Regions from separate parts of the Streptomyces sp. NPDC030840 genome, predicted to be linked through region 1. Evidence: predicted binding sites of a transcription regulator. Region 1 holds the regulator's gene; each other region holds the start of a gene.
The links. The regulator HspR, encoded in region 1, represses chaperone genes until heat shock. The targets are predictions, from matches to a motif close to TTGAGNNNNNNNNNCTCAA.
Positions count from the first base shown of each region.

Region 2: the regulator HspR is predicted to act here: its motif matches at 1,610-1,628, upstream of lon (endopeptidase La).
Region 3: the regulator HspR is predicted to act here: its motif matches at 1,905-1,923, upstream of clpB (ATP-dependent chaperone ClpB).

Region 1 covers NZ_JBVIEE010000003.1:664,587-667,834, forward strand. The annotation lists gene grpE (nucleotide exchange factor GrpE) at 1-511, shown strand, start outside; gene dnaJ (molecular chaperone DnaJ) at 545-1,726, shown strand; gene ACZ49J_RS10290 (heat shock protein transcriptional repressor HspR) at 1,732-2,184, shown strand; gene ACZ49J_RS10295 (PA14 domain-containing protein) at 2,253-3,248, opposite strand, start outside.
Region 2 covers NZ_JBVIEE010000010.1:248,622-251,869, reverse strand. The annotation lists gene lon (endopeptidase La) at 1-1,587, opposite strand, end outside; gene ACZ49J_RS23150 (YfbM family protein) at 1,791-2,306, shown strand; gene ACZ49J_RS23145 (GNAT family N-acetyltransferase) at 2,429-3,085, shown strand.
Region 3 covers NZ_JBVIEE010000029.1:112,442-115,689, reverse strand. The annotation lists gene ACZ49J_RS40015 (helix-turn-helix transcriptional regulator) at 1-595, opposite strand, end outside; gene ACZ49J_RS40010 (hypothetical protein) at 907-1,242, shown strand; gene ACZ49J_RS40005 (pyridoxamine 5'-phosphate oxidase family protein) at 1,431-1,865, opposite strand; gene clpB (ATP-dependent chaperone ClpB) at 1,985-3,248, shown strand, end outside.

The sequences.
Region 1 (3,248 bases):
GCTCGACCAGGTCCGTACCGCGCTCGGCGAGCGCACCGCGGACCTCCAGCGGCTGCAGGCCGAGTACCAGAACTACCGTCGCCGCGTCGAGCGCGACCGGATCACGGTCAAGGAGATCGCCATCGCGAACCTCCTGACCGAGCTCCTGCCCGTGCTCGACGACATCGGCCGCGCGCGGGACCACGGCGAACTCGTCGGCGGATTCAAGTCCGTCGCCGAGTCGCTGGAGACCGTCGCGGCGAAGATGGGGCTGCAGCAGTTCGGCAAGGAGGGCGAGCCCTTCGACCCGACGATCCACGAAGCCCTGATGCACAGTTACGCGCCGGACGTCACCGAGACGACGTGCGTGGCGATTCTGCAGCCCGGGTATCGCTTCGGCGAGCGCACCATCCGCCCCGCGCGGGTGGCCGTGGCCGAACCGCAGCCCGGTGCCCAGACCGTCAAGTCCGACGAGGCGGAGACGACCTCCGCCGCCGACGACAAGGAGAGCGGTGGCCCGGACGAGGGCTGAGCTTGAACCGACGAGGAAGGAGGGGCGTCGAGGATGAGCACCAAGGACTTCATCGAGAAGGACTACTACAAGGTCCTCGGCGTCCCCAAGGACGCCACCGAGGCCGAGATCAAGAAGGCGTACCGGAAGCTCGCCCGCGAGTACCACCCGGACGCCAACAAGGGCAACGCCAAGGCGGAGGAGCGTTTCAAGGAGATCTCCGAGGCGAACGACGTCCTCGGTGACCCCAAGAAGCGCAAGGAGTACGACGACGCGCGCGCCCTCTTCGGCAACGGCGGCTTCCGCCCGGGCCCGGGCGCGGGCGGCGGCTCGTTCAACTTCGACCTGGGCGACCTCTTCGGAGGCGGCGCCCAGGGCGGACAGGGAGCGGGCGGCTTCGGCGGCGGACTCGGTGACGTCTTCGGGGGGCTGTTCAACCGCGGCGGCGCGGGTACGGGCACGCGGACGCAGCCCAGGCGCGGCCAGGACATCGACACCGAGGTCACCCTCAGCTTCATGGAGGCGGTGGACGGCGCGACCGTCCCGCTGCGCATGACCTCGCAGTCGCCCTGCAAGGCCTGCTCAGGCACCGGCGACAAGAACGGCACACCGCGAGTGTGCCCGACCTGCGTGGGCACCGGCCAGGTGGCGCGGGGCTCCGGCGGCGGCTTCTCGCTCACGGACCCCTGCCCGGACTGCAAGGGGCGCGGCCTCATCGCCGAGCACCCCTGCATGGAGTGCCAGGGCAGCGGCCGGGCGAAGTCGTCCCGGACGATGCAGGTGCGCATCCCGGCCGGTGTCACGGACGGCCAGCGCATCCGGCTGCGCGGCAAGGGCGCGCCCGGCGAGCGGGGCGGCCCGGCCGGCGACCTGTACGTCACGGTGCACGTCGACGCTCACCCGGTGTTCGGCCGCAAGGGCGACAACCTGACGGTGACGGTGCCGGTGACGTATCCCGAGGCGGCGCTGGGCGGCGAGATCCGCGTCCCCACGCTGGGCGGACCTCCGGTCACCCTGAAACTGCCTCCGGGCACGCCCAACGGGCGTACCATGCGCGCCCGGGGCAAGGGCGCGGTCCGCAAGGACGGCACCCGCGGGGACCTGCTGGTCACCGTCGAGGTGAGTGTCCCGAAGGACGTATCGGGGAAGGCTCGTGACGCACTTGAGGCGTATCGCGAGGCGACCGCGGGCGAGGACCCGCGGGCGGAGCTGTTCCAGGCCGCGAAGGGAGCATGAGAGTGATGGACGGCCGTCGACGGAATCCGTATGAACTGACCGAGGAGACCCCGGTCTACGTCATCTCGGTGGCGGCCCAGCTCTCCGGCCTGCACCCGCAGACCCTGCGCCAGTACGACCGCCTGGGCCTGGTCTCGCCCGACCGCACGGCCGGCCGCGGCCGGCGCTACTCGGCCCGCGACATCGAGCTGCTCCGCCAGGTGCAGCAGCTGTCGCAGGACGAGGGCATCAACCTCGCCGGCATCAAGCGCATCATCGAACTGGAGAACCAGGTCGCCGCGCTCCAGGCACGTGTCGCGGAGCTGCAGACGGCCCTGGACGGCGCGGCGGCGACCATGCGTCAGCGCGAGGCCGCGGTGCACGCCTCGTACCGCCGCGACCTGGTCCCGTACCAGGAGGTCCAGCAGACGAGCGCGCTGGTGGTGTGGAGGCCGAAGAGGCAGCAGTCCTCGGACTGAGGTCTCGCCGACCGACATGAAAGGGGCCCGGAGCATCCTCCGGGCCCCTTTCACATGCGCTCCTTCTCCTACGGGTGCGGTGTCACCGAGACCTCCGCGGACAGGGGTCCCTCCAGGCCCTGCACGTCGACCGTGGCGACGGCGTAGTAGTACGTCGTGCCGTTGGCCAGGCCGAGGTCGGTGTACTCGAGGTCACGGACGAGGGGGCTCACCACGGAGTTGTCCTTGGTGACACCGGGGCTCGTCGAGCGGTACACGCGGTAACCGAGGATGTCGGCCTGGCCCGGGCCGGTCGGTGGGGTCAGCCAGGTCAGCCGGGCGTAACTGTTCCCGGCGAACACCTCGTCCACCTGGGGCGGGTACGGCGGCGGTGCCTCGCTCACCGACGGCAGGACCGAGGACGAGGGGGCCGAGCGGACACCGTTCGGGGACTTGGCGACCAGCGCGTAGTAGTAGTCCTTCTCGTCGTCGGCCACCGGAGTCTCCAGCCGCTTCCCCGAGACCGTGCCGAAGGAGTTCGCCGGGTCGGTCGTGTCCACGGGAGTGGTGCGGGAGCGGTAGACGGTGTACTCGGCGACCGGGACCTCCCCGCCCTGGTTCCACTCCAGCATGAGCCGGTCGTCCACGACGCCGGCGAAACTCCACGTCGGGGCCCTCGGCGCGCTGCTCGGGCCTACCGGCCTCGTCGCGGTGGTCATGACCCGCCGGGACTCGTTCCCGGCCGCGTCCACGGCCGTCACGTAGTACCGGTACGGGAGACCCGCCTCGCCGGTCGTGTCCCGGTACGTCAGGGTGGACGTCTCGCCCAGCCTGACCAGCTCGTCGTACTGCGACTCGGCCCGGTGGACGACGTACTTCGTCGCGTCCGACCCGCCGCTCTGCCAGGTCAGCGTCACCCCGCCCTCGTCCTGCGAGGCGACCGTGAGGTTCTGCGGCGGGAGCGGCGCGACGGTGTCCCGGGTCGCCCACACGACCGCCGAGTACGCCGACGCGTTCCCGGCCGAGTCCAGTGCCCGCACCTTGTACGCGAACGGCACGTCGGCCGCCGCCGTCGCGTCGGTGTA
Region 2 (3,248 bases), on a different contig from region 1:
GTCGCTCTTCAGCCCGGCACGCTCCAGTTGGCGCGGCAGCAGGTGGTCCCGCGCGATGACGACCTTCTCGTCCTCGGTGTACCCGTCGAGCCGGACCAGCTCCATACGGTCGAGCAGCGCCTCCGGGATGGCCTCCAGCACGTTCGCGGTGGCAAGGAACACGACGTCGCTCAGATCCAGCTCGACCTCCAGGTAGTGGTCCCGGAAGGTGTGGTTCTGCGCCGGGTCGAGGACTTCGAGCAGGGCGGCGGCGGGGTCGCCGCGGAAGTCGGAGCCGACCTTGTCGATCTCGTCGAGCAGCACCACCGGGTTCATGGACCCGGCCTCCTTGATGGCCCGGACGATACGGCCGGGCAGCGCGCCCACGTACGTACGCCGGTGGCCGCGGATCTCCGCCTCGTCCCGCACACCGCCGAGCGCGACCCGCACGAACTTGCGGCCCATGGCGTGGGCGACGGACTCGCCGAGCGAGGTCTTGCCGACGCCGGGCGGGCCCACGAGCGCGAGAACAGCGCCCCCGCGCCGTCCTCCGACCACACCCAGCCCCCGGTCGGCGCGCCTCTTCCGCACCGCGAGGTACTCGGTGATGCGCTCCTTCACGTCCTTCAGGCCGGAGTGCTCGGCGTCCAGGACGGCTTGGGCGCCCCGGATGTCGTACGCGTCCTCGGTCCGCTCGTTCCAGGGCAGTTCGAGGACGGTGTCGAGCCAGGTACGGATCCAGGACCCTTCCGGTGACTGGTCGCTGGACCGCTCCAGCTTGTCGACCTCCTTCAGGGCGGCCTCGCGCACCTTCTCCGGGAGGTCGGCGGCCTCGACGCGGGCCCGGTAGTCGTCGGACTCCTCACCCTCCTTCTCGCCGTTCAGCTCGCGCAGTTCCTTGCGGACGGCTTCGAGCTGACGGCGCAGCAGGAACTCGCGCTGCTGCTTGTCCACGCCCTCCTGTACGTCCTTGGCGATGGACTCGGCGACGTCCTGCTCCGCGAGGTGCTCACGCAGCTGCTCGGTGGCGAGCTTCAGCCGGGCGACGGGGTCGGCGGTCTCCAGCAGCTCCACCTTCTGCTCGGTGGAGAGGAAGGGCGAGTAACCGGAGTTGTCGGCGAGGGCGGAGACGTCGTCGATCTGCTGCACGCGGTCGACGACCTGCCAGGCGCCGCGCTTGCGCAGCCAGCTGGTGGCGAGGGCCTTGTACTCCTTGACCAGCTCGGCGACCTGTCCCGGCAGCGGCTCGGGCACGGTCTCCTCCACCCGGGTGCCCTCGACCCACAGCGCGGCACCCGGCCCGGTCGTCCCGGCGCCGATCCGCACACGTCCGCGCCCGCGGATGAGCGCCCCCGGGTCTCCGTCGGCCAGCCGTCCCACCTGCTCGACGGTCCCGAGCACACCCGTACGCGCGTACGTCCCGTCGATCCGCGGCACCAGCAGCACCTTCGGCTTCCCCGGCTCCGAGCGCGCGGCGGCCTGCGCGGCCTCCACCGCGGCCCGTACGTCGGCGTCGTTCAGGTCCAGCGGCACCACCATTCCCGGCAGCACGACGTCGTCGTCGAGCGGCAGCACGGGCAGGGTGAGCGGTGTGGACGTCGAAGCCATGATCTCTCCCTCGGCAGTCAAGTTGAGCTATGCCGACTCAATGCTCGTGAGCCCTTGATTGTTCCCCCGGGGGTGTTCGCTGTGAGCGATCAAGGATCCGACCGGGCCGAGGAGAGCACGAACAGCCGTCCGCAGAGGCCCGGGACCCCCTACGAATGAGCAGATCAGAGGCGTTGTCAGTGCTCGCCCCTACGATCCGGCCCATGGGCATGATCGGGAATTACGCGCGACTGACGCCGACCGAGTACGAGCGGGCACGGCGGGATCCCGAGTGGGCGTACGCGTTCGTCCAGGAGATGGCCGAGAGCGAGTGGGACGAGGACGACGCGCCGGACGCCGCCGCGGCCCGCTGCCTCGACATCGACAAGGCATGGCACGCGATCGACTTCCTGCTGCAGCGGATCGGCTTCCCCGTCGACATCGTCTTCGGAGAAGAGGAACTCGCCGGGGCCGAGGACTGGGGCTACGGGCCACCGCGCCACCTGCCCCCGGACCGGGTCCGGGCGGCCGCCGAGACGCTTCGGACGATCTCCGCCGACGACCTGACGAAGGGCACCGGCCCCGCGGACCTGGCCGCGGCGGAGATCTACCCACCGGTCTGGGAGCGCGGCGACGGAGCCGAAGAACTCGCGTACGTGACGGGCCATTATGAGGCGCTGGTGCCGTTCTTCGAAGCGGCCGCCCGGGACGGTGACGCCGTGATCGTCTGGTTGAGCTGAGTTCTGGAGAGCGGTTCTAAGAACCCGGCGCCCACCCCAGCCCTGGAGGGCCTCGCGCCGACAGCACCGACGTAATAGGCTTACTGCAAGATCACCTATTACCGAGTGCGTGGGGGGCAGCCGTGGACAACCTGGTGGAAGCCTGGACCGACGGCTGGGTCGTGTCACGGGGTGCCGCCCCACCCGTGACCGAACCCTGGGGCCGCACCATCGACGTGGGCACCGCCGACCACGTGACCCGCCACGTGTTCACCGCCACGAACGGCGAGGTCGACGAGACGGCGGTCCGCAAGGTCGCCGACTCCGTGACCGGCACCGGCGTGTGGCTCAAGGTCTTCGCGGCGCCGGAGACGGTCGGGCCCTGGCTGGGCGAGGGCTGGTGGGTCGACCCGGAACCGGGCTACCTGATGTCCGTGCGCCTGGCGGCCACGACCACCCCGGCCCCCGGCTCCCCACCCCCCGGTTACCGGCTCCGCGCCTGGTCACGGGGCGGCGTGACCCGCGTGATCGTCGCCGCGCCGGACGGCTCCTGGGCGGCACGCGGCCAGACCGCCCCGACGGGCGCGACGGCCGTCGTCGACCAGATCGAGACCTCCCCCGCCCACCGCCGCCGCGGCCTCGGCACCCTCGTCATGCGCACCCTCGCCCACGCGGCGGCCGAACAGGGCGCGGAGAGGGGCGTACTGGCGGGGACACCGGAGGGGCGGGCCTTGTACGCGTCACTGGGCTGGCGGGTCGAAGCACCGCTGACCAGCGCGAAGTTCACCGGGAAGCCGTAACAGCGTGCTGTGCGACGGCGGCGTCCGGGAGCAGGGCCGCACCGGTGTGGAGACCGTCCCGCCCTGGCATCACGGCAGCCCCGCGGGCCGCCCCGCACGGTGCGGAGCCGCCCGCACAACACCGCGGCCCGGCACCGAAATTCACGGTGCCCCCGCGGCGCGG
Region 3 (3,248 bases), on a different contig from region 1:
CGGAGAACTGCTCCACGTAGGCCAGCGTCTCGGGGCTGTACCGAGCGGTGTGTTGATAGAGGGTCCGGATGCGCACACCACGCTCGATCAAAGGCCTGTCCCGTTCTAGCCCTTGGACGAGGGTGTGCTCGACCCGGCGGCCGCTCGGTTGAACCGTGAGCATCTCGGACTGGGCCTGGGCCGTGGCCAGGTCGAGAGCCGCGTTGATCCGGTCGAGACCCTCAAGAACCGTGATCGAATGCGTGTGAGCCGTCGCCTGAGCACTGAGGGCCATGAATGGCTCGAAAGCATCGGACAGTTCGATGGACAGTCTTCTGCGCTCGGCGATCTCGCGCTCTATGGGGTTGAGTCGCTGTGCCAGGGCCACCGACGGAGCAACCGGACGCAGCCAGTTGGCGTCGTCGGGGTCGGGGTGCAGTAGCGCGAACTCCATCAGGCAGGGAGCGGGCTCCACGTCCGCACGGGCAATGCGTCCCATGCGGAGAGCAATGGTGTAGAGGCGGTTTCCTTCCTCACACAGTTCGGTCACCGCATGGGGATGTGTCACCTTTGTCTGATTTGTTGTCAAATCTCCACCCCCCAGGGTCCTGAACATGCAGGAACATGATGCATCGATTGTGTGGCCATGACGTGCCTGAATGAGCCATCGTCGTATTCGACGGGGGAAGAGGTGACCTTCAAGTGAGGACGAAGCCGACTATGCGCAAGAGAATGCTTCGCTCGGTGCTTGTCGCCGCCTTCTCCGCCGTTGTGGCCTTCGGCGCACTGAGTGGCCTCTCCGGCGTGGAGGGCGACGTTCAAGGGGGCGGTGGTGGGACCTCCGTGGCCGCGATCGCCGCAGTGGCGCAGGACAGTACGTGGGGCTCGCCGCCGGCGAACCCGGGCGACAGTACTTGGGGCTGACTGATGACCACACCCCCCGACGACCGCTCCTTCCGCCGAGAAATGGCGACCGCCTACCGCTCCGGCTGGCACTTCATCGACCTGGCCACCGCCATCCCCCACAGCGGTGACTCGTTGATGGTGACCGTGTTCGGCGAGCCGGTCGTGGTCACCCGGGACGAGGACGAGGACGTCCGGGCGTACCGGTGTCTGCGGCGCCCGCGCGGCGCGCCGCAGCCCGTGCGGTGTGCCATCCGGTACGGAATGATCTTCGTGAACCTCGACCAGCGCGACCACCAGCTCGCCGAACCGGAGGCTCCGGCCTCCGCCACCATGCCAGCCACCCCCCGCAGTGCCTGACGCGATACCCCCGTCGTTGTAGATCGCGCAGGCGCTTCCCCCCAGCAGCGGCGTCACCGTGACCTGAACACGGTGACGCCGCTGCAGGTTTACGGCGATATCTCCGGGTATCCACCGGTCCGGGCGAGGGCCCGACGCTGGCCGGAACCGCGCGGTCCGCAGGACGGCCGACTCCGATGAGGGAACCCTCACGCCCTTCCCAGCGTCCGGGCCACCTCGATCTCGATCACCACCCGGGACGGGTTCGGTGACGGAACCCGCCCGTACCGCTCCGCGTACCGCCGCTCCGCGTCCGCCACCCGGTCCGGGTCCGTGCGGACGAAGGCCCGCCCCTCCAGCGTCGCCCAGCGGCCCCGGTCCACCTGGCACACCGCGACCCGGGCGCCGTCGGGCCCCGCCGCCCTGATGTGCCGTACCTTCGCGCTCCCCGCACGGGTGATCACCCGAGCCAGTCGTGCCTCGGGCTCGTATGTAACCCCGACGGGCACCACATGCGGGCTGCCGTCCGGGCGGAGTGTCGTCAGGGTGCACAGGTGGCGCTCCCGCCAGAACGCGACGTATGCGAGATGCGACGCGTCCGGTTGTTCGGCCGGAAGGGTGGGATCCGTGTCAGGGGTGCTCATGCGTCGGGAACCTAGCGGCAGAGCCTCCCGCATATCGCCTTGAGTGGAATAGACTCAACTTTGTGGACGTTGCTCAAGTCAGCGTGGATGACGGCTGACGCAAGGAGGAGACTGCGAACGTGGACGCCGAGCTGACCAACAGGAGCCGGGACGCGATCAACGCGGCCAGTAACCGGGCCGTGTCGGAGGGGCACCCGGACTTCACCCCCGCCCACCTGCTCCTCGCTCTGCTCCAGGGGCAGGACAACGAGAACATCATCGACCTGCTGGCCGCCGTCGACGCCGACCAGGCCTCCGTGCGCGCCGGCGCGGAGAAGGCCCTCGCCGGCCTGCCCAGCGTCACGGGTACCACCGTCGCGCCGCCCCAGCCCAACCGCGAGCTCCTCGCCGTGGTCGCCGACGCCCAGACGCGGGCCAAGGAGCTCGGGGACGACTACGTGTCGACCGAGCACCTGCTCATCGGCATCGCGGCCAAGGGCGGTCAGGCCGGGGAGGTGCTCGCCCAGCAGGGCGCCGACGCGAAGAAGCTCCTGGAGGCCTTCCAGAAGACCAGGGGAGGACGCCGGGTGACCACCGCGGACCCCGAGGGGCAGTACAAGGCCCTGGAGAAGTTCGGGACCGACTTCACCGCCGCCGCGAGGGAAGGCAAGCTCGACCCCGTCATCGGGCGCGACACGGAGATCCGGCGGGTCGTGCAGGTGCTCAGCCGCCGGACCAAGAACAACCCCGTGCTCATCGGTGAGCCCGGCGTCGGCAAGACCGCCGTCGTCGAGGGGCTCGCCCAGCGGATCGTCAAGGGTGACGTGCCCGAGTCCCTGAGGGACAAGCGGCTCGTCGCGCTCGACCTGGGCGCGATGGTCGCCGGCGCCAAGTACCGGGGTGAGTTCGAGGAGCGGCTGAAGACCGTACTCGCCGAGATCAAGGACTCCGACGGGCAGATCATCACCTTCATCGACGAGCTGCACACCGTCGTGGGGGCCGGTGCCGGCGGGGACTCCGCGATGGACGCCGGCAACATGCTCAAGCCCATGCTCGCCCGGGGTGAGCTGCGCATGGTCGGTGCCACCACGCTGGACGAGTACCGGGAGCGGATCGAGAAGGACCCCGCCCTGGAGCGGCGGTTCCAGCAGGTGCTGGTCGCCGAGCCGACGGTCGAGGACACCATCGCCATCCTGCGCGGGCTCAAGGGACGGTACGAGGCCCACCACAAGGTGCAGATCGCGGACAGCGCGCTCGTCGCCGCCGCGACCCTCTCCGACCGGTACATCACCTCCCGTTTCCTGCCCGACAAGGCCATCGACCTCGTCGACGAGTCGGCCTCCCGGCTCCGCATGGAGATCGACTCCTCCCCGGTCGAGATCGACGAACTCCAGCGCGCCGTCG